Regions from separate parts of the Atribacter laminatus genome, predicted to be linked through region 1. Evidence: riboswitches for the same ligand, from Rfam matches in the RefSeq annotation. Region 1 holds a riboswitch; each other region holds the start of a gene.
The links. Region 1 has a riboswitch for cobalamin ahead of RT761_RS04605 (ABC transporter substrate-binding protein). Riboswitches for the same ligand answer to the same signal wherever they lie in the genome.
Positions count from the first base shown of each region.

Region 2: linked by a shared signal. The riboswitch ahead of RT761_RS10250 (precorrin-8X methylmutase) and the one ahead of RT761_RS04605 (ABC transporter substrate-binding protein) in region 1 are both predicted to bind cobalamin.
Region 3: linked by a shared signal. The riboswitch ahead of RT761_RS10220 (sirohydrochlorin cobaltochelatase) and the one ahead of RT761_RS04605 (ABC transporter substrate-binding protein) in region 1 are both predicted to bind cobalamin.

Region 1 is NZ_CP065383.1:982,677-985,958, forward strand. Features, by position in the region: gene RT761_RS04600 (FecCD family ABC transporter permease) at 1-573, opposite strand, end outside; gene RT761_RS04605 (ABC transporter substrate-binding protein) at 581-1,507, opposite strand; cobalamin riboswitch at 1,633-1,804, opposite strand; gene RT761_RS04610 (DUF401 family protein) at 2,697-3,282, opposite strand, start outside.
Region 2 is NZ_CP065383.1:2,284,046-2,287,327, forward strand. Features, by position in the region: gene cbiD (cobalt-precorrin-5B (C(1))-methyltransferase CbiD) at 1-958, opposite strand, end outside; gene RT761_RS10250 (precorrin-8X methylmutase) at 955-1,578, opposite strand; cobalamin riboswitch at 1,668-1,837, opposite strand; gene RT761_RS10255 (cobyrinic acid a,c-diamide synthase CobB) at 1,931-3,282, shown strand, end outside.
Region 3 is NZ_CP065383.1:2,277,332-2,280,613, reverse strand. Features, by position in the region: gene RT761_RS10230 (cobalamin biosynthesis protein) at 1-288, shown strand, start outside; gene RT761_RS10225 (precorrin-2 C(20)-methyltransferase) at 285-983, shown strand; cobalamin riboswitch at 1,058-1,227, shown strand; gene RT761_RS10220 (sirohydrochlorin cobaltochelatase) at 1,328-2,221, shown strand; gene RT761_RS10215 (FecCD family ABC transporter permease) at 2,218-3,273, shown strand; gene RT761_RS10210 (ABC transporter ATP-binding protein) at 3,270-3,282, shown strand, end outside.

The sequences.
Region 1 (3,282 bases):
ATTCCAACTACTATTCCAGAAGCCACCCATAATCCAAAATACCATTTGATGCAAATTTTCTCCAGCCAAGAACATTCCCAATGAAATGAGAGCAGAAAAGAAAAAGCCGATAGCCACTCCGGCGAGAAGCATGATTTCTAAAGGCATTTTATGCCCTATCTGACCTAAACGAAGAACCAGAAAAGTAGTTGCCAGTGCGAATAGGAAAGAAAAAAGAGGGAGAGTGATAAAACCCAATGAAATACCACTTAAAATTGCTACAATGGCTCCAACAGCACCACCCGAGCTAATTCCTAAAACATAGGGGTCCACTAAAGGATTTTGAAATAGACCTTGAAGAACCGCACCGCTTAATGAAAGAGCAGCGCCCACTAAAACTGAAAGGATTAAGCGGGGCAATCGAATTTCAAAAAATATAGTCTTTTCTGAAGGTGAGAGTGACTGGGGGCGCAAGAAAGATAATAAATCTGAGATCTGAAAACGACCACCACCAATTCCCAAAGAAAACACCATACTCAAAACAAGAATAATAATGAGAATAAAAATAATTCGCCTTCCCTTAAGTGATTTCATTTTGCCTCTATTCTTGAATTTTACATTCTCCAAAGATTTCCGGGTGGATGATTTGGGCAAAGTATTGAAGTGCTGAAATAACTCGAGGCCCTGGCCGGGAAACTAAATTAGAATCAATTAAATAGACTTGATCATTTTTTACTGCATCTACTGTCTGAAGCCGGTTATCAGTTGTAACAAACTGATAGAGTTGATTTTCCTCATTTTTCCCATGATTTTCAATAACTGTAATGATCGAAGGATTCCTTTTTAAAATTTCTTCGAAGTCTATTGTTGAATAGCCTTGAATATCTACAGCTAAATTTTTACCACCAGCTAAAGTAATAAATTCGTTGATGAAAGTACCGTTTCCAGCTGTCCAAATGGGATCGTGCCAAATAATGTGGAATACCAGTGGTTTTTGATGATCTGGAATTGATTGAGCAAAATCATTTATTTTTTTAAGTTGATCCTTCATGGTTTTTACCAGTTTTGAACCAGAAATTTCCACCCCGGATAAGACCGCAACTTTGGTTATATCTTCAATGACCTGCTCAATGGTTTCAGATTTAAGAGTAAAAACCGGAAGATTGAGTTCATGAAGGCGGACAACGGTCTCTTCAGGGGTTAAGGAACTCGCTAAAATTAGGTCAGGTTGTAGGGTGAGGATTTTTTCCAAGTCAATTTCAGTAACATTCCCAATTTTTTCTTTTTCTAAGGCTTCTGTAGGTTCATCACAATAGGTAGTCACTCCAACGATTTTATCATTTAAGCCAAGCGCGAAAAGAATTTCAGTATTTCCTGGAGCAAGAGAAATAATCCGATTTGGTGGTTGAGAAAGATTAAGAGTAAATCCGGTTGCATCGGTGGCACTGAGTGGCTGAGAATACGATATTGTTGAAGAAAAAACGAATATCAAGATGCTTAAAATAGCAATAATTTTAAATTTACTCATTTTACTCTCCTTGTTTGGTATGAGCCTGATTGTTTCTACGTGGAAAGAAGAGGGAGACGAGGGAGGGTTTCCCAAGATTCTGGTGGCGGCCCAGAAGCTTTTCCCACCTCCTCTTTCCGCGAAGAGTGGCAAGGATGTTTTGGTCGGGTTTCCTGACTTCTGAATGTAGTCATCTAGTTGTGCCTTCCCAGTTATCACCAGTGGCATAAACAACCAGCATTTTCAGTTACAGTGGCGGGACCGCGCCGGACTCACACCGGACTTCCCCGATTAAATAACCAAAACAACATTGCGGTGAGTATATCATATTCCAATCCTATCAACAACATTTTCAGATCTTTTCTTGGAAATGAATATCCCCTTTAGCAAAGGGGGTTAGTGGGATTTGAGTTTTTTCCTGCTCGGTCATTGCGAGGAACGTCTTGTGCGACGTGGCAATCTCATTTCGTAATTTTTTTAAAATAATGTAAAGATGAGATCCTCACGTGGGAAAGCACCACTCAGGATGACAGCAATATTTAATTTGTCATTCTGAGGAACGTATTATGCGACGTGAGAATCCCATCTTTCATTCCTATTTCTTTTTTTATTTTCTAAAAAATACTCTATAAAGATATAAAGACACCCTCCCCGCCGCGAAAGCGGCACCCCTCCAAGGAGGGGAATTGTTGAATTCATTCCCCCATTGAGGGGGGATTTAAGGGGGGTGTGCCTAGTCTTTTTTTGTTTATTCTTTTTTCACCAATATTGGTATTTTCAGGATAGACCTTCATGCTGCTTTCGCAGCACCAGATGAATATGAAAATAAGTTGCCCCCTCACCTTAGCCCTCTCCCACCGAGGGGCGAGGGAAAAAAGAACAAAAGAATTCAGAGTTCCTTCTCCTTTGATGGGAGAAGGTCAGGATGAGGGCGAAAGCCCAGGATGAGATCCTGGTAAGTTACTCAATATGAGTTACCTATAAAAATCATTCTGGTATTTTCAGGATAGACCTTCATGCCACTTGTGTAGACATCAGGAGTAGATGAAAACAAAGATTCGACATGCCATGGCATGTCGCTACAATAATTGGGCGAAATTAATTATTCACCTACGTAAAAAATTCTTTTGCAGGGGCTTGATCTATCAAGTCGGTAATTTTCTAATTAATCAAATAACAGCGACTCCTTATTAATGTTCTTGTTGAGCTATTATCGAGCCAGGAAAAACCAGATTACTCCCCAAGAAAATACCAATAGGAACGGGAAAAAGAGCAACCGGTATGTGGAAATAAGATCACTTTTAAAATGACGGCAGGTGAGAATTAAACAAAGATGAGCTGGTGAAAAAGTGATTCCTGCATAGCCAGATATGAATATTAAAGGAAAAATCTGTTGGATGGAATATTCACTAAACAATGGAAGAATAATAGGGAAAGCAATACCGATAAAAGCTGACGAATAACCACTGATGAGAGCGATTAGGAAGGGAACGGCCATCCCGATAATCAGTATCGGAAAATGACTCGAAAGGAAAGAATCTACTAAGATAGGGATACTCCCGCTTTCAATGATTACGGTTTTAAAAAATATGACCCCGACGACATCCAGCATCATAGCCCAGGAAAACCGATGAAACATCAATCGTGATAAGGTAGAAAGATTCATACGGTGGAAAAAAACACAAAAGACTATTCCCATTGCAGCTCCCAACCAAACCGGTTGGTTAAGGAGCACGACGAAAACCGGAATAAGGATGGGTATAAATAATCGAAGGAAGGTTTTCAAAGGCATCGGT
Region 2 (3,282 bases), 1.3 Mb from region 1:
TTTCATGGGCAAGATAATCCCAGAATTGAGCAGCCGTTGGCCAACTAATTAAGATTTGAGAAACCTGTTCAGCTGTGGTAGCTAACCAAATATCATCAAAAAATTGAGTTGGTAAACCAAATCGAACTAAATGGGCAAATAGTATTTCTCGTCGGGCATCGGCAACCTGGTTATGAGTGTTAAATATTCCACCAGCAATTTTTACCATTTTTCCAATTTGACCAATCACAACGATTCTTTTTGCTTTTTCGATTCGAGCAGTATCCAGAGCAAATCCGATATATCCAGATGTACGGATGATGTATTGAGAATCCCAGCCAAGGCTTTGAGCAAACTTCTCTCCATAATTTCCTGGAACCAGGACCAAGGTGGGAAACCCCAGAGCGATTCGTTGACGAATTTGTAAGCGAATCGTTTCCATAAAAGAACTTTGTGACATGGGGAAGACTCTTCCCGTAGTTCCTAAGATAGAAATACCGCCTTCTATACCCAGCTCGGAATTGAATGTTTGGGTTGCTATCTTCGATCCATTCGGAACATATATTTCAACCTGAAGGTCCCAGTATTTGGGAAGAAATCGCAGTAAGTTATCGGTGATTTGTTTTTTGGGAACGGGATTAATAGCCCATTCTCCTGGTTCGAGATATAAACCCGGTTTGGTTACTTTTCCAACTCCTTCTCCCCCAATAATCGAGATATTCTGTTTTCCTGGTCTTAGTAGGAGAGAAGCACCGATCAATATACCATCGGTGACATCCGGGTCATCGCCAGCATACTTTTTCACCATTGAGAAATAGTGTCCATCGGATCTTACTCCAACTTGAATAATTTCAACGTCGATATATTCTCCATTGGGAAGCTGAGTCTTGACATAAGAAGGGTCTTTTCCTAAGGCCTTAAAAAGTGCTCCAAGAGCGGCAGCCGATGCACAAGTTCCAGTAGTGATTCCCAATTTCATCCTTTAATCTCCATTCCATTTTCTCCCAGCTTTTTTTTAAGAAGGGCATTGAAGACTGAAGCAGCTATAGAGCTTCCTCCGCGAGGACCGGAAAGAACGACAGCTGGAACACCGGTTTGCAACAATTGCTGTTTGGAAAAAGCTGCCGAGATAAAACCAACCGGCATGCCGATGACAAAATCAGCCTGATATCCCCGGTTGATATGTTGAACTAATCGAAGGAGACCAGTTGGAGCATTTCCAAAAATAAATTTTCGGATGTTTTTTTCACAACTTAAATCTACAGCTGCTTCTGAGCGGGTTATATTATCCCGTTGAGCTCGGGCATAACATTCTTGTTGATGAACGAAAACAGTGAGTTTGATTCCACATTGCTGAAGGAGACGAGGGGATATTCCACTGGAAACCATTTCAGTATCACAATAAATTTCGGAACCGGATTCGATTTTATTCATTGAGGTCTCAATGAAACCTGGTTGAATAAAAATAAGTGAAGCGATCGAAAAGTCAGCGGTTGCGTGAACGGCTCGCTCGACGAGGAAACGACCATACTCGGGAAGGGAATAATGATCTAAAACGGTTTTAATCAGCTGAAGACTTTGTGATTCAATAGAATCCATTATATCGACCTCTTTCAAAGTTAAATAAGCCTGATGACCCGGGTCGATATCAAAAAACATTTCAGCTTCCGTCTCGCGCAAAAGCTGAACACTGAGATATTCCCCGGGCCGGTCTCCTGGCTTGAAGGTTTTTTCCTACTCGGTTTTCCTTCCCGGCGACATCGCCAGTGGTATAACAAACCTTTCGTTCCTTCTCACAGTGGCGGGACCACACCGGATTTTCACCGGTTTCCCGAACACCCGTTGAATGTTTCTATTCAGTTGTTTTTATCTTCATCACATGGTAGATTAAATCATTATTTTCAATTTGGCAAGGGGTTTCTCTTAAAATTTATCAAAGGATGTTACAAAGATGACGCGTGGAATTGTTATTGCTGCTCCTTATAGTGGCTCCGGTAAAACTACTGTGACTCTTAGCTTGATGCGGGCATTATCTCGTCAATTCCGAGTAGTTCCTTTTAAGATTGGGCCGGATTACATCGATCCTTCCTATCACCAAGCTGCTGCTAAAAATGAACCACACAATTTAGATCTTTATTTGCTGGGAGAAGAGAACTTAAAAAAAATGTTTTTCCAGTCGGTTCGGAAAGATGAAATAGCAATAGTTGAAGGGGTCATGGGATTATTCGATGGATTAGGAACCGAGTCCTGGGCAAGTACCGCTCATGTGGCCAAAATTCTTAAGTTGCCGGTTATTTTGGTAGTTGATGTGAGATCGATGTCAACCAGTGCGGCAGCCCTGGTTCACGGCTTTCAGACCTATGATCCCGAGCTTCAAATGGTGGGAGTTATCTGCAATCTAACCTCAAGCAAAACTCATTATAATCATGTTAAGGAATCCATTGAGAGAGATTGTAACCTCCCAGTTATTGGTCATCTTCCTTTTAAAAAATTTCTTGATTTGCCAGAACGCCAGCTGGGCTTGATCCCTGCTTGGCATATAACTGATATCGATAAATGGCTTGATCATTGTGCCGATTTTCTTCTTAAAAACGTGAATCTCAACCAGATCATTGACCTTATGAAGCCTTTAGAAAAAGTCGATATCAACTCAAGTCTTCAGGTAAAATTACCTCCATCAGAAACAATTCGCATTGGAATTGCCAATGATGGTGCATTCCATTTTTACTACTCTGATGGTTTAGAAGCCTTTCGTTCTGCCGGCGCTGAACTGGTTTTCTTTAGTCCACTGAATGACAAATTTCTCCCGGAAGGACTGGATGGGATTATTTTGGGGGGAGGCTTCCCAGAAAAATTTGCTTTAAAACTCTCTTATAATCAGTCAATGCGGAAATCAATTCGATCGGCGATCGAAAATGGTCTTCCGACTTATGCTGAATGCGGAGGAATGATGTATTTGACTCAGGAAATTGAGAATTATACCCATCGTTTTTATCCAATGGTGGGAATTTTTCCAGTAAAGGCGATAATGGGTAAACGGCTCCAGCACTTTGGGTATGTTGAAGCAAAAGTAACCCGAAATAATATCCTCGCACCGGATGGTGTGGTTTTGCATGGCCATGAATTTCATTATTCTGAGCTGGTAGGCTCTCAACTCAATTCCAGTTACCAAGTTAAAAAGCCAACAGGAGGGAAAACTTGGGAATCGGGTTTTGTCTATAAGAATTGTTTGGCATCTTATGTACATCTACATTTTTATGCTTATCCAGAATTAATTTCTAGTTTTCTCAACCATTGTCGCCA
Region 3 (3,282 bases), 1.3 Mb from region 1:
ATCACCAATCTTCAACTCCTTGCTCAAACTGAGCTTCCAATCGTAGTCTATAACTTAGTTAAAAAGGATCGGTCTCAAAAAATTGAAGAGCTGGTTGATATCGTTCAACAAAATCGGGGATTAGAAACCAACGTGGCCATCATTAAAAAAGATGGGACCAAGGAATTCATCCAGCTCCAACAGCTGGTTCATTCCAATCTTGACATGAACACGCTGCTGATTATTGGAGGGTTAAGAAACAAACGCCTTGGAAAATATCTCATTACTGATAGGGGGTATAATCTTTGAAACTGTCAGTGGTTGGTCTCGGTCCTGGAGATCCCGAATTGGTTACCGTGAAAGCGAAGAAGGTCATCGAAAACAGCCAATTGATATTTGTCCCTTCGATGAAAAGTGATTTATCCAGCCGAGCTTATCATACTGCTCTTCCCTACATCTCAAAAAGTGTCTCAATTGTTCCGTTGTATTTTCCATATTTCTCCAATCCTCGATTTTCGGAAATCATTCAATCGAATATTGATTCGATGATGACCAAATTAAAACTTTACGATCAAGCGGCATTTCTCATTATCGGAGATCCTTTTTTATATTCCAGTTATTTTCAGCTCCATCAATTTTTGCAGGAACAATATCCTGAAATTAAAATTGATATTATTCCAGGTTTAAGTGCCTATCAATTAGCTCTATCTCGCCTTCAGATTCCAGCAGTAGGAAACAACCAAACTTTATCAGTTATCACCGGTGATGTAAACCATGAAAAGATATCTTCGGTTTTAGGTTTAAGTGATACTGTGGTTATCTATAAAATCAATCAAATAGCAAACTTAGCTCATTTTGAGTCCCAAACCCGAGAGTTTTCAGTTCGAAAGATCTGTTGCGAAATAGGAACCGATCAAGAGACGATTCGGGATTTAAATCATAAAACCGCACTCGATCATTATGGATATTTCTCAAGTATCATTTTAAAGAAAACTAACCTTTAAAATTTTTCAATAATAGTTCATTTTTCCTTGCAAAATTGAACTATTTAAATTAAGATTCATACCAGTAGACAATCGAATAGCAATCTTCCACGGGAAATTGGGAAACCGGTGAAAATCCGGTGCGGTCCCGCCACTGTGAGAAGGAACGAAAGGTTCAAAAAACCACTGGCGAATTAAGCTGGGAAGGAGAACCGAGTAGGATGCGCCTTCAAGTCAGGATACCAACCCGAGGAATCAGGGAAATTTCGGCTTTTGCGAGAGACAAAAGGCGATTTATTTTTTTGCTTGATCCCCCGGGTGAAGAAAGAACCAATATTATTTAATTCATAAGGGAGGTCTTAGCAATGAGTTGTAAAAACACAATTTTTCTTTTTTTAATGGTGGTATTGATTTTAACCAGTTTTCAAGTTTATGCTGCTGAGCAGCAAGAAAAATCAGCAATACTCATCGCTGCTTTTGGAACGTCTTACCATGAAGCTGCTGTTTCCATTGAAAACGTGGTAAAAGCAGCTCAACAAGCATTTCCCGAATATACTATCGTGTTGAGTTATGGTTCACGAATTATCCGAAACATTCTCAAAGAACGAGATGGCGTGATTATCGACAGTCCCATTTCAGCTTTGGCAAAATTAGCCGATGAAGGTTTTGCTTCAGTAGTCGTTCAACCTCTGCAAATCATGTCGGGGAGTGAATTCCACGAGATTCTTTCCATCACCAAGGCTTTTGGAACCATGAACGATCCTCACTTTCAGCCTATTTTTTCTCGAATCGAAATCGGTGATCCCTTGCTGACCAGCGAAGTTGATTATGAAAAGATCGTGGTTGCTTTAGAAAACGATATGAAGCAATACGCTTCCAATGCTGGAGAGGTATTGGTTTTAGTCGGTCATGGAACCGAGCATCCCGCCAACAGCTGTTATTCTCAGCTCCAAAATATACTTCAAAAACACTATGGACCCAAGGTACTGGTTGGAACCATTGAAGGGTATCCAACCATCGAAGATGTTCTTGTCCAGTTACAGTCCATGAATGCTCAACGAGTCACCCTAAAAACCTTTATGTTGGTCGCCGGAGACCATGCTCGCAATGATATTGCTGGAGATGAAGCCGATTCCTGGAAGACGGTACTTAAAAAAGCTGGCTATGAGGTTCAAACCACCCTAGATGGTTTAGGAGAAAACGATCAAATGGTCCAAATCTGGATTGATCATATCAAAGACCTCTTTCCTAAGAAATGATGACTCATTGTGGATTCATCCGAGACCGGTCAGGGATAGCTGACCGGTCTCGGGTTTTCTTTGAAAGAAAAAAAAGAGCGGGTATCCTAACCTTCATTCTTTTAAGTGGGTTAGTTATAATGTTTTTCTTCTTTTGTGGTTCTGGATTTATTCATATTCCTTTTCTCGATGTTCTTACTATTATGTTTAGTCACACCAGTGAAAATCAACTATGGCATGATGTGGTTTTTAATATTCGTCTTCCCCGCATTTTGGGAAGTATGTTGATTGGTGGCATTCTCGCTGGATGTGGAACGTTATTTCAAGCGGTCCTGCTCAACCCTTTAGCCAGTCCCTTTACCCTGGGGATTTCTTCTGGTGCGGCTTTCGGCGGCGCTCTGGCTCTTTATTTAGGATTTCAAAATCCGGTATTTTTAGCATTTTTTTGGGGATTGATTTCGTTAGTGATTGTTATTCTTTTGGGTGGGACTAGAAAAACCCTGTACCCAACTCGGCTTATCTTATCAGGGGTCATTGTCAGCTCAATATTTTCAGCTGGTATTAGCTTTTTAAAGTATCTTTTTAAGGAAGAGGTGAGCAGCGTCCTTTTTTGGATCATGGGAAGTTTGGTAGGATTAACCTGGCAAAATATCACCCTCCTATTGCCTTTTAGCGTTATCCTTTTCATCATGCTGGTTTTGGTCAGCGATTCTCTGAATATCCTCTGTCTTGGTGACGACCAAGCTCTTCAGTTAGGTTTAAACCCAGTTTTTATTCGGTTATTTACTTTGATTATTTCTTCTTTTGCCATTGCTGCTGCGGTATCAATTGGAGGAGTGATCGGGTTTGTCGGCCTTATCGTTCCTCATTTATTCCGAATTGTAATAGGACCCGATCATCGATTACTCCTTCCAATTTCCATCATCGGAGGAGCCCTTTTGCTCTTAGTTGCCGATAATATTGTCCGAGCTTTTTTTCAACTCGAGATACCGGTTGGAGTGATTACAACTCTATTGGGAGGTCCATTTTTTTGCGTTCTCCTGGTAAAATCGGAAGGACAAAAATATCAATGAGTTTTATCT